Regions from separate parts of the Variovorax sp. 54 genome, predicted to be linked through region 3. Evidence: predicted binding sites of a transcription regulator. Region 3 holds the regulator's gene; each other region holds the start of a gene.
What was found. Region 3 encodes sigma-54, which starts transcription at its own class of promoters, with help from an activator protein. Its sites were predicted from a motif close to TGGCANGNAANCTGCTTT; they were not measured.

Region 1 (2,200 bases), 2.0 Mb from region 3:
CGTGCGGCCACGGCCAGCGCCGGCCCGTCAGGCGCAGCAGGGCTACAGCCGCCAGCATCCAGACCGTGCGCTGCGAGGGCACGCCCCATCCGCTGAAGAGCGCATAGAGCGCGGCCAGCAGCACACCGCCCGCGAGCGCGGCCTGCGGCGCGGGCAGCCACAGCATGAGCCGGCTGCTGCGCCGCCAGAGCGCGCCCACGACATGCGCCGCGAACCACGCGAACAAGGTGATGTGCAAGCCCGAAATGGACATCAAGTGCGCAACGCCGGTGGCGCGGAACACGTCCCAGTCGGCGCGGTCGATGGCGCCCTGGTCGCCCGTGACCAGCGCGGCGATCACGCCGGCCTGCCGTCGGTCGTCCACGCGGGCGAAGACCGCATCGCGCACGGCCTCGCGCGCCCGCTCGATCGGATGCAGCCAGGTGACGCCCAGCAAGCGCGGCGCGAGGTCGCGCGCCCCGGCACGCACCTGGCCCTGCGCATGCACGCCCTGCTCCCACGCCCACAGCTCGCTGTCGAAACCATGCGGGTTGAGGTTGCCATGCGGCGCGCGCAGGCGCACGGTCAGTTGCCAGCGCTGGCCGGCATGCACCTCGCCCACGGTGCGCGGCGTGGACGCGCGCCGCTCGGCAGGCTGCGCCCCCACGCCGCTGTTTTCGCTGTACCACGCCAGCGCGATGCGTGAGGGCACCGTCGGCGGCGCAGCACCGTGTGAGGTCTCGGCCCATTGCGCGGCCTCCACATCGAAACGGAAGCGTGTTCCGATCTCGCTGTGCTGCGGCATCTGCGAGACCACGCCCGTGAGCCGCAGGTCGCGCCCTTCGAGCTGCGGGCTCAGCGCCCCATTCGCATAGGCCGTCGCGCGCCATCCGGCGAGCCCCGCGCCGGCCATCGCGCCGCAGGCCAGCGACAGCACCAGCACGATCAGCCGACGCCCACGCCACCGCCACAACAGCCATCCGCCGCCGAGCCCCGCCACCAGCAACGCAACGTAAACGGCTGCCTCCCACAGCAGCGGCTGACGCAGCTGCAAGGCCGCACCGAGCAGCGTGCCGCCGAGCGCAACGAAGGCCCCCGCCCCACCCGCCACCGCGCCGGACGCACGCCGCGACCGCCCCCCAGACACCTCTGAAACCATGATGCAAACCCTCCCCCAAACCACGCTCGATGGCGCGTTAATTGCTTGGCAACTGGGCTAGTATGCGTCTCACCAGAGACATCTTTTCGATGCAACCTCGCTGCACTGCACGCCCCTACGCATGTCCATTCACGCCGCACTCCACCACGTCACCCACTACACATACGACCGCCTGGTGCAGTTGGGCCCGCAAGTCGTGCGACTGCGCCCCGCGCCCCATTGCCGCAGCAATGTGATCTCGTACTCGCTGCGGGTCGAACCGGCCGAGCACTTCGTCAACTGGATGCAGGACCCGTTCGCCAACTACCAGGCGCGGCTCGTGTTCCCCGAGAAAACGCGCGAGTTCAAGGTCACGGTCGACCTCGTCGTCGAGATGGCGGTCTACAACCCCTTCGACTTCTTTCTCGAGCCGCAGGCCGAGAACTTCCCGTTCAAGTACACGGCCTCGCAGGCCGAAGAGCTGGCGCCCTACCTCGTGGCCGACCCGGTCACGCCGCTGCTGGAGGCCTACCTCGACAAGGTCGACCGCAAGGAACAGCGCACCATCGACTTCCTGGTCGGCATCAACCAGCAGGTGCAGCAGGACGTCAACTACCTCATTCGCATGGAGCCCGGCGTGCAGACGCCGGAAGAAACGCTCACCAACGGCAGCGGCTCGTGCCGCGACTCGGGCTGGCTGCTGGTGCAGCTGCTGCGCCACATGGGCCTGGCCGCGCGCTTCGTCTCGGGCTACCTGATCCAGCTCACGCCCGACGTGAAGGCCCTCGACGGCCCCAGCGGCACCACGGTCGACTTCACCGACCTGCACGCCTGGTGCGAGGTGTTCCTGCCGGGCGCCGGCTGGATCGGCCTCGACGCCACCTCGGGACTCATGGCCGGTGAAGGCCACATTCCGCTGGCCTGCACGCCCTCGCCGTCGAGCGCCGCGCCCATCGAGGGCGGCGTCGACGAGTCCGAAGTCGAGTTCAGCCACGAGATGAAGGTCACGCGCATCTACGAATCGCCGCGCGTCACCAAGCCCTACACCGAAGAACAGTGGGCCGAGGTGCTCGCGCTCGGCGA
Region 2 (2,200 bases), 2.4 Mb from region 3:
AGCGCCCAGACCACGCCGAGCAAGGTGCCGATGAGCTGCGCCCACAGGTTCACGCCGCCGATGCCGCCCAGCGCCTGGGTGCCGAAAATGCCGGCCGCGATGCCGCCCCAGGTGCCGCACAGGCCGTGCAGCGGCCACACGCCGAGCACGTCGTCGATCTTCCATTTGTTCTGGGTGCGCGTGAACATGAAGACGAAGATGGCGCCGGCCACGCCGCCCGCCACGAGCGCGCCCAGCGGGTGCATGAGGTCGGAGCCGGCGCACACGGCCACGAGGCCGGCGAGCGGGCCGTTGTAGACGAAGCCGGGGTCGTTCTTGCCCATGGCCAGCGCCACCAGCGTGCCGCCGACCATCGCCATCAGCGAGTTGACGGCGACGAGGCCCGAGATCTTGTCGATGCTCTGCGCGCTCATCACGTTGAAGCCGAACCAGCCCACGCACAGCACCCACGCGCCCAGCGCCAGGAACGGGATGTTCGACGGCGGGTGTGCGCTCAGCGAGCCGTCGCCGCGGTAGCGGTTGCGGCGCGCGCCCAACAAGAGCACAGCCGGCAGCGCGAGCCAGCCGCCCACGGCGTGCACGACGACCGAGCCGGCGAAGTCATGGAACTCATGACCCGTGACCGAAGCGATCCAGGCCTGGATGCCGAAGGCCTTGTTCCAGGCAATGCCCTCGTACAGCGGGTAGACGAAACCGACGATGACCGCGGTGGCGATCAGCTGCGGCCAGAACTTGGCGCGCTCGGCGATGCCGCCCGAGATGATGGCCGGAATGGCCGCTGCGAAGGTCAGCAGGAAGAAGAACTTCACCAGCTCGTAGCCGCTTCTTGCCGACAGTTCGGTGGCGCTGACGAAGAAATGCGTGCCGTAGGCCACGCCGTAGCCCACCAGGAAGTACACGATGGTCGACACCGAGAAGTCGACCAGGATCTTGACCAGCGCATTGACCTGGTTCTTCTTGCGCACGGTGCCCAGTTCCAGAAAGGCAAAGCCGGCATGCATGGCCAGGACCATGATGGCGCCGAGAAGGATGAACAGCGCATCAGCGCCCTGTTTGAGTGCGTCCATGAGAGCTTCTTGCAGGTTTTTGGTTTGATTTGGTGCGTCGCACCCGAACGGCTCGGGGCGCCGGCGCAAGAAAGCAAAAATGGTGCCTGGAGGCTCTTTGATGGTGCGAAACGACCCAAGAATGGGCCGATTCCGCAGGGCGCGCACCGGATCGGAACGCGCCGAAGCGCTCAGCCCGCGCCGCCGCGCAGCGCGTCGCGATAGCGCCGGCTGCAGGGCACGGTCGTGCCGTCGTGCATGTGCAGCCGGGCATCGCCGCCGTCGAGCGGCTCGATCTCCTTGATGCGGCCCAGGTTCACCGCGTGGCTGCGGTGCACGCGCACGAAGGTGGCGGGGTCGAGCTGGGTCAGGAAGTCGGTGAGCGTGGCGCGCAGCAGGTAGTCGTGGCCGTTGACGTGCAGGCCGACGTAGTTGCCCTCGGCCTGCAGCCAGTCGATGTCGGTGGCGGCGATGAGGAATTCGCGGCGCAGCTTGCGCACGAGAAAACGTTCGGGGCGGGCAACAACGGACAGTGGCGCCGGCGGCGCTTCGACAGCGGGCGCGGGAGGCATGGCAGCGTCGGTGGGCGGCCCGGCTGCCACCAGCGGCACCGCGGCCTCGGCCGCCCCTGCGTCCTCCGGCGCATCGAGCACCCGTGCCTCCCCCTGCAGCCGCAGCATGAACAGCCGATAGGCCCAGATGCCGAAGACCATCGACGCGTACGCGCGCACGTCCTTCAGGTATTCGTAGCCCCACTGGCCGCGCCAGTCCGCGAAGTCGTAGCGCTCGCCGACCGCTGCGTAGGCCAGCGCGCGCAGCGCGAACATGGCCACCACGTGCACCACGCTGAAGACCACGCTGGCCACCGCATGCCCCACCAGGTAGCGCAGCAGGTGCCTGCGCGGCAGCGGCGACAGCCAGCGCTCGACCGCCACGATGCCCGGCACCAGCGCCAGCAGCACGAGGTGGCTGGAACCCTCCCACACCAGAATCTCCCAGGTGGCGTGCGGCACGGCGCGCCGCCCTGCATCGACCAGCGCCACCGAGGTGTTGAACACGGCCTGCACCGCCATGACCACGATCCAGAAACCCACCTCCACGTACCGTCGGATCGGCTCGTAGCGTTCGTACAGGTTCTTGTGCGGGTCTCGCAT
Region 3 (2,200 bases):
TCAGTTTCCTGAAGGAGCGCGGCATCGGCGTGCTCATCACCGACCACAACGTGCGTGAAACGCTGGGCATCTGCGATCACGCGTTCATCATCAGCGACGGGCACGTGCTGGCACAAGGCACACCCTCGGAGATCGTCGACAACGCCGAGGTACGCAGGGTGTACCTGGGCGAGCACTTCCGCATGTAAGGGAGGGGCGCGTCCTCATGAAGCAAGGGCTGTCCCTTCGCGTCTCGCAGCATCTGGCGCTCACGCCACAGCTGCAGCAGTCCATTCGCCTGCTCCAACTCTCCACGCTCGAACTGAGCCAGGAGGTGGAGCAGATGCTGGACGAGAACCCGTTCCTCGAACGCACCGCGGAAGAAGCCGCGCGCGAGGAGTTCGGGCTCGATGCTGTCGACACGCCCGTGCCACGCGACGACGGTGGTGACACCGGCGAGGGCGATTTCGCCCCGGCGCCGACCCCCAGCGCGACGACCACTTCGAGCGAGACCACGTCCACGCCCGACTCCGACGGCCCCGCCGCCGAGATCACCGAGCGCGAGCCCGACTGGGAGGGCGACGGCACCGTCGAGATGGCGCCCGACGACAGCGAGTGGGGCAGCGACGCACCCGCACGCCAGAACAACCTGGGCGACGACGAGCGTGCCGACGCCACCGAACTCGCGCGCAGCCAGGAGTCGCTGCAATCGTTCCTGCACCGCCAGGCGCTGACCCTGCGGCTCAACGAAAACGACTGCGCCGCGCTGCGCTTTTTGATCGAATCGCTCAACGACGACGGCTACCTCGAAGACTCGCTGCCTGCATTGGCCTCGGGCCTGGCGGGCGATGACAACGACCAGTTCGACGACCTGGTGCACCACTTCCAGGTGGCGCTCGGCCTGCTGCAGAGCCTGGAGCCGGCCGGTGTGGGCGCGCGCGACCTCGGCGAATGCCTGAGCATCCAGCTGAAGGCGCTCGCGAACGAAGACGAGACCGAGGCCGAAGCGCTCGTGCGCAAGACCGCCATCGCGATCTGCAAGCAGCCGATGGAGCTGCTCGCGCGGCGCGACTTCAAGCGCCTGGCCACGCTCACGCGCACCAACGAAGAGCTGGTGCGCTCGGCGCTGCAGATCATTGCGCGCCTGGAGCCCAAGCCGGGCCGCCGTTTTGTCGACGTCGAGCGCAACATCGTCGTGCCCGACGTGATCGTCACCAAGACGGGCCGCGGCACCAACATCAAGTTCCGCGTCATGCTGAACCCCGAGGTGATGCCGCGCCTGCGCGTGCACGACATCTACGCCGGCGCGCTCAAGTCGCACAAGGGCGAGGGCAGCCAGGCGCTGTCGCAGCGGCTGCAGGAGGCGCGCTGGTTCATCAAGAACATCCAGCAGCGCTTCGACACCATCCTGCGCGTGAGCAACGCGATCGTCGAGCGGCAGAAGAGCTACTTCGTGCACGGCGAGCTGGCGATGCGCCCGCTGGTGCTGCGCGAGATCGCCGACGAACTGGGCCTGCACGAATCGACGATCTCGCGCGTGACCACGGCCAAGTACATGTCGACGCCCTTCGGCACGGTCGAGCTCAAGTACTTCTTCGGTTCGGCGCTGGGCACCGAGACCGGCGGCAACGCGTCGAGCACGGCAGTGCGCGCGCTGATCAAGCAGTTCGTGAGCTCCGAGAGCATCAAGAAGCCGCTGTCCGACAGCCAGATTTCCGAGATGCTGAAGGAGCAGGGCATCGAGTGCGCGCGCCGCACCGTGGCCAAGTACCGCGAAGCGCTGCGCATCGCGCCCGCCAACCTGCGCAAGGCCCTGTAGAAAGCTCACGATGACCCATCGCCTGCTGTCGCGCTGTGGGCATTGGGTTTTCGTCATCGCAACCGCGTTGCTGTTCACCGGCTGCGCCACGCTGCCCGACGAAGCACCGCGCGCACCCACCAAGGCCATCGCCGTCTCGGCCGACACCGCGCTCGGCAAGATCGCGCTGGCCTCGCAGCCCGACCCTGACCTCAGCGGCTTTCGCCTCATGCCCGGCGGCGACTTCGCCTTCGACACGCGGCTGCAGCTCGCGCGCCGCGCGCAGCGCACGCTCGACGTGCAGTACTACCAGATCGAGAACGACGAGACCGGCCGCTACCTGCTGCGCACCCTGCGCGATGCCGCCCAGCGCGGCGTGCGCGTGCGCCTGTTGATGGACGACCTGTACACGTCCGGCGAAGA
Region 4 (2,200 bases), 640 kb from region 3:
AAATCCGACCCCGATTTTTCACAAATCGGTAGTGCCAGCATTTTCAAATCGCCTATGGACAATCTCCTTGGCCTGACTTAAGTCCGCGCACTGCATCGCAGATTGACCCTGTATTGACCCATCTCATCTGGGCGGCATTGGCGACTTGGGTGCCTGTCAGCACGATGGTCAAAGGAGTGCCATCAGCAGCGGTCGCCCCACTTATGGCCGAGATTTCACCTCCAGTAATGCTGGTTAGTTCGGTTACGTTGCGCGTCACTTGGAACAAGGCTGCTGTCGGTATTTCGCCGGTGCCACCATTACACGCAGAGATTGCTCCAAACGAGGCGCACATGGCAACACCCCTTTTCAGTGAAGTCAGTTCCAGCATAGCTCCAGCCGCCCGCGTTCTCGAAACATAGCTGCTGTATTGCGGAATTGCAATAGCAGCGAGGATACCAATGACCGCAACAACGATCATGAGTTCGACCAACGTAAAACCAGCTTCGATTGGTTTTTTGAAGCCTTTTGTCATGAAGCTTCTCCGCTAGATTAAAAAAAACCGCCCGAAGGCGGCTTGTAGCGAGCGTCGTTGTTTACTGGCAGTCGCCCTGGCCAACCTTCAGGCCACGAACTGGATCGCAAATCGTGCCAGCACCAGCAGTCATGGTCCAGGTCATATTAGCCGCACCAGCCGCAATCGTGGGTGTGTTGACAATCGACAGAGCCACTGGCGGGGTCGCATTGGTGGTTGCACCAGAGGTGGCGGTGATGACGCCGTCAGTGACGCTAACAGCCAGAATGTTCTTTGTCGGGCCCGTAGCAGCACCAGCAACAACTGCATTCGGGATGCCATTTGTACCCGAATTGCAACCAGCGAGCGCCAAAGTGTCGTTGTAGCAGACGGAAATGGCCGACTTGATCGAATTCAGCTCTGCGACTGCGCCAGCAGCACGAGTGCGCGACGTGTAGTTCGAATACTGGGGAATTGCAATAGCAGCCAAGATACCAATGATCGCCACAACGATCATCAATTCGATGAGGGTGAAGCCGGCTTGTGCGCGGCGAGCGAGAGTGCGACGGTTCATTCGATTAACTCCAGGTTGGTTTGTAAAGCCCGGGAACCAGCCCGGAGCGGGGTAACTTCCGCAGCATCCGTGCCACCCGGCTCCACCACCCTGCAGCCCCCGTTCGGGCCGTCTTTGGTCACAAGATGGTTACATGATGTGACACAACTCGCACTCAGATGCCAATTGTGTCGACAAATTTGTCATGCCCGAGCGGGCCCGGTCAGAAGGTCAGCACCCCGTTCGCCTTGAGCCAGCGGATGTCCCGCTGCGCCAAGCCCGCCACCTCGCGCCCCGCCAGCATCTCGATCTGGCTCATGATTTCTTCGGTCTCTGCCGGCTTGGTGTGGGTGATGTAGATCGGGTATTGCTTGCCCGGGTCGATCTGCGCCAGCTCGTGCGCCAGCGCCACCGGCGACAGGTGCAGGCTGCGTTCGGCCAGGGCCTCCTCACGGGAGCTGAAGGCGGTCTCGATGACCAGCATCGCCACGTCGATCGCGTTGATGCGCTCCCAGAAGGGCGGGTTGCGCTCGGTGTCGCCGCTGAAGACCCAGTGGGCACCACCTTCGGCCCGGCGGATGGCGAAGCCGCAGGCCGGCACGGTGTGGACCGCCGGCAGCACCTCGATGAGCTTGGGGGCGTCCCGGCCCAGTTCGAGGCGCTGCCCGACCGTGATCTCGTGGAAGCTCACGAAGGGCGATTCGGGGCTGGGAATGCGCTCGAAATTCGGCCAGATGACGTTGTTGAACACATGCGCGCGCAGCGCATCGATGGTGGCGGCCAGGGCATGCACGCGCAGCGGCCGGGGGCGGCGGCTGCCGACGGCGTCGAGCATCAGGGGCAGGGCGGCGATGTGGTCGAGGTGCGAATGGGTGAGCACCACGTCGTCGATGGCGGCCATTTCGTCGAGGGTGAGATCACCGACGCCCGTGCCGGCGTCCACGAGCAGGTCCGCATCGACCAGGAACGAGGTGGTGCGGCAGTCCTTGGCGATGGCGCCCGAGCAACCCAGCACGCGTACCTGCATTGTGGAAGACCCCTTGGTTGCGTCTGTCGTCATTTGGTGTCGAACCGGGTGGCGCCGTCCCAGTCCGGGTCTTGCGGGCGTAGCGCCATCGAGGCTAAACGCTGGGCATAGAGCTGGTAAAGGACTT

Region 1: CLU95_RS26465 (transglutaminase family protein) is a predicted target of sigma-54. The motif match lies at 1,169-1,186, and genes of this name have one in related genera.
Region 2: CLU95_RS05835 (ammonium transporter) is a predicted target of sigma-54. The motif match lies at 1,138-1,155, and genes of this name have one in related genera.
Region 4: CLU95_RS31295 (pilin) is a predicted target of sigma-54. The motif match lies at 1,125-1,142, and genes of this name have one in related genera.

What each region holds. Positions count from the first base shown of each region.
Region 1 is NZ_PEFF01000001.1:5,773,093-5,775,292, reverse strand. It holds gene CLU95_RS26470 (DNA internalization-related competence protein ComEC/Rec2) at 1-1,138, opposite strand, end outside; gene CLU95_RS26465 (transglutaminase family protein) at 1,260-2,200, shown strand, end outside.
Region 2 is NZ_PEFF01000001.1:1,327,059-1,329,258, forward strand. It holds gene CLU95_RS05835 (ammonium transporter) at 1-1,067, opposite strand, end outside; gene CLU95_RS05840 (LytTR family DNA-binding domain-containing protein) at 1,238-2,200, opposite strand.
Region 3 is NZ_PEFF01000001.1:3,748,780-3,750,979, forward strand. It holds gene lptB (LPS export ABC transporter ATP-binding protein) at 1-188, shown strand, start outside; gene rpoN (RNA polymerase factor sigma-54) at 206-1,798, shown strand; gene CLU95_RS17410 (phospholipase D family protein) at 1,809-2,200, shown strand, end outside.
Region 4 is NZ_PEFF01000001.1:3,108,664-3,110,863, forward strand. It holds gene CLU95_RS31290 (pilin) at 53-514, opposite strand; gene CLU95_RS31295 (pilin) at 576-1,067, opposite strand; gene CLU95_RS14395 (3',5'-cyclic-nucleotide phosphodiesterase) at 1,270-2,073, opposite strand; gene CLU95_RS14400 (CHASE2 domain-containing protein) at 2,103-2,200, opposite strand, start outside.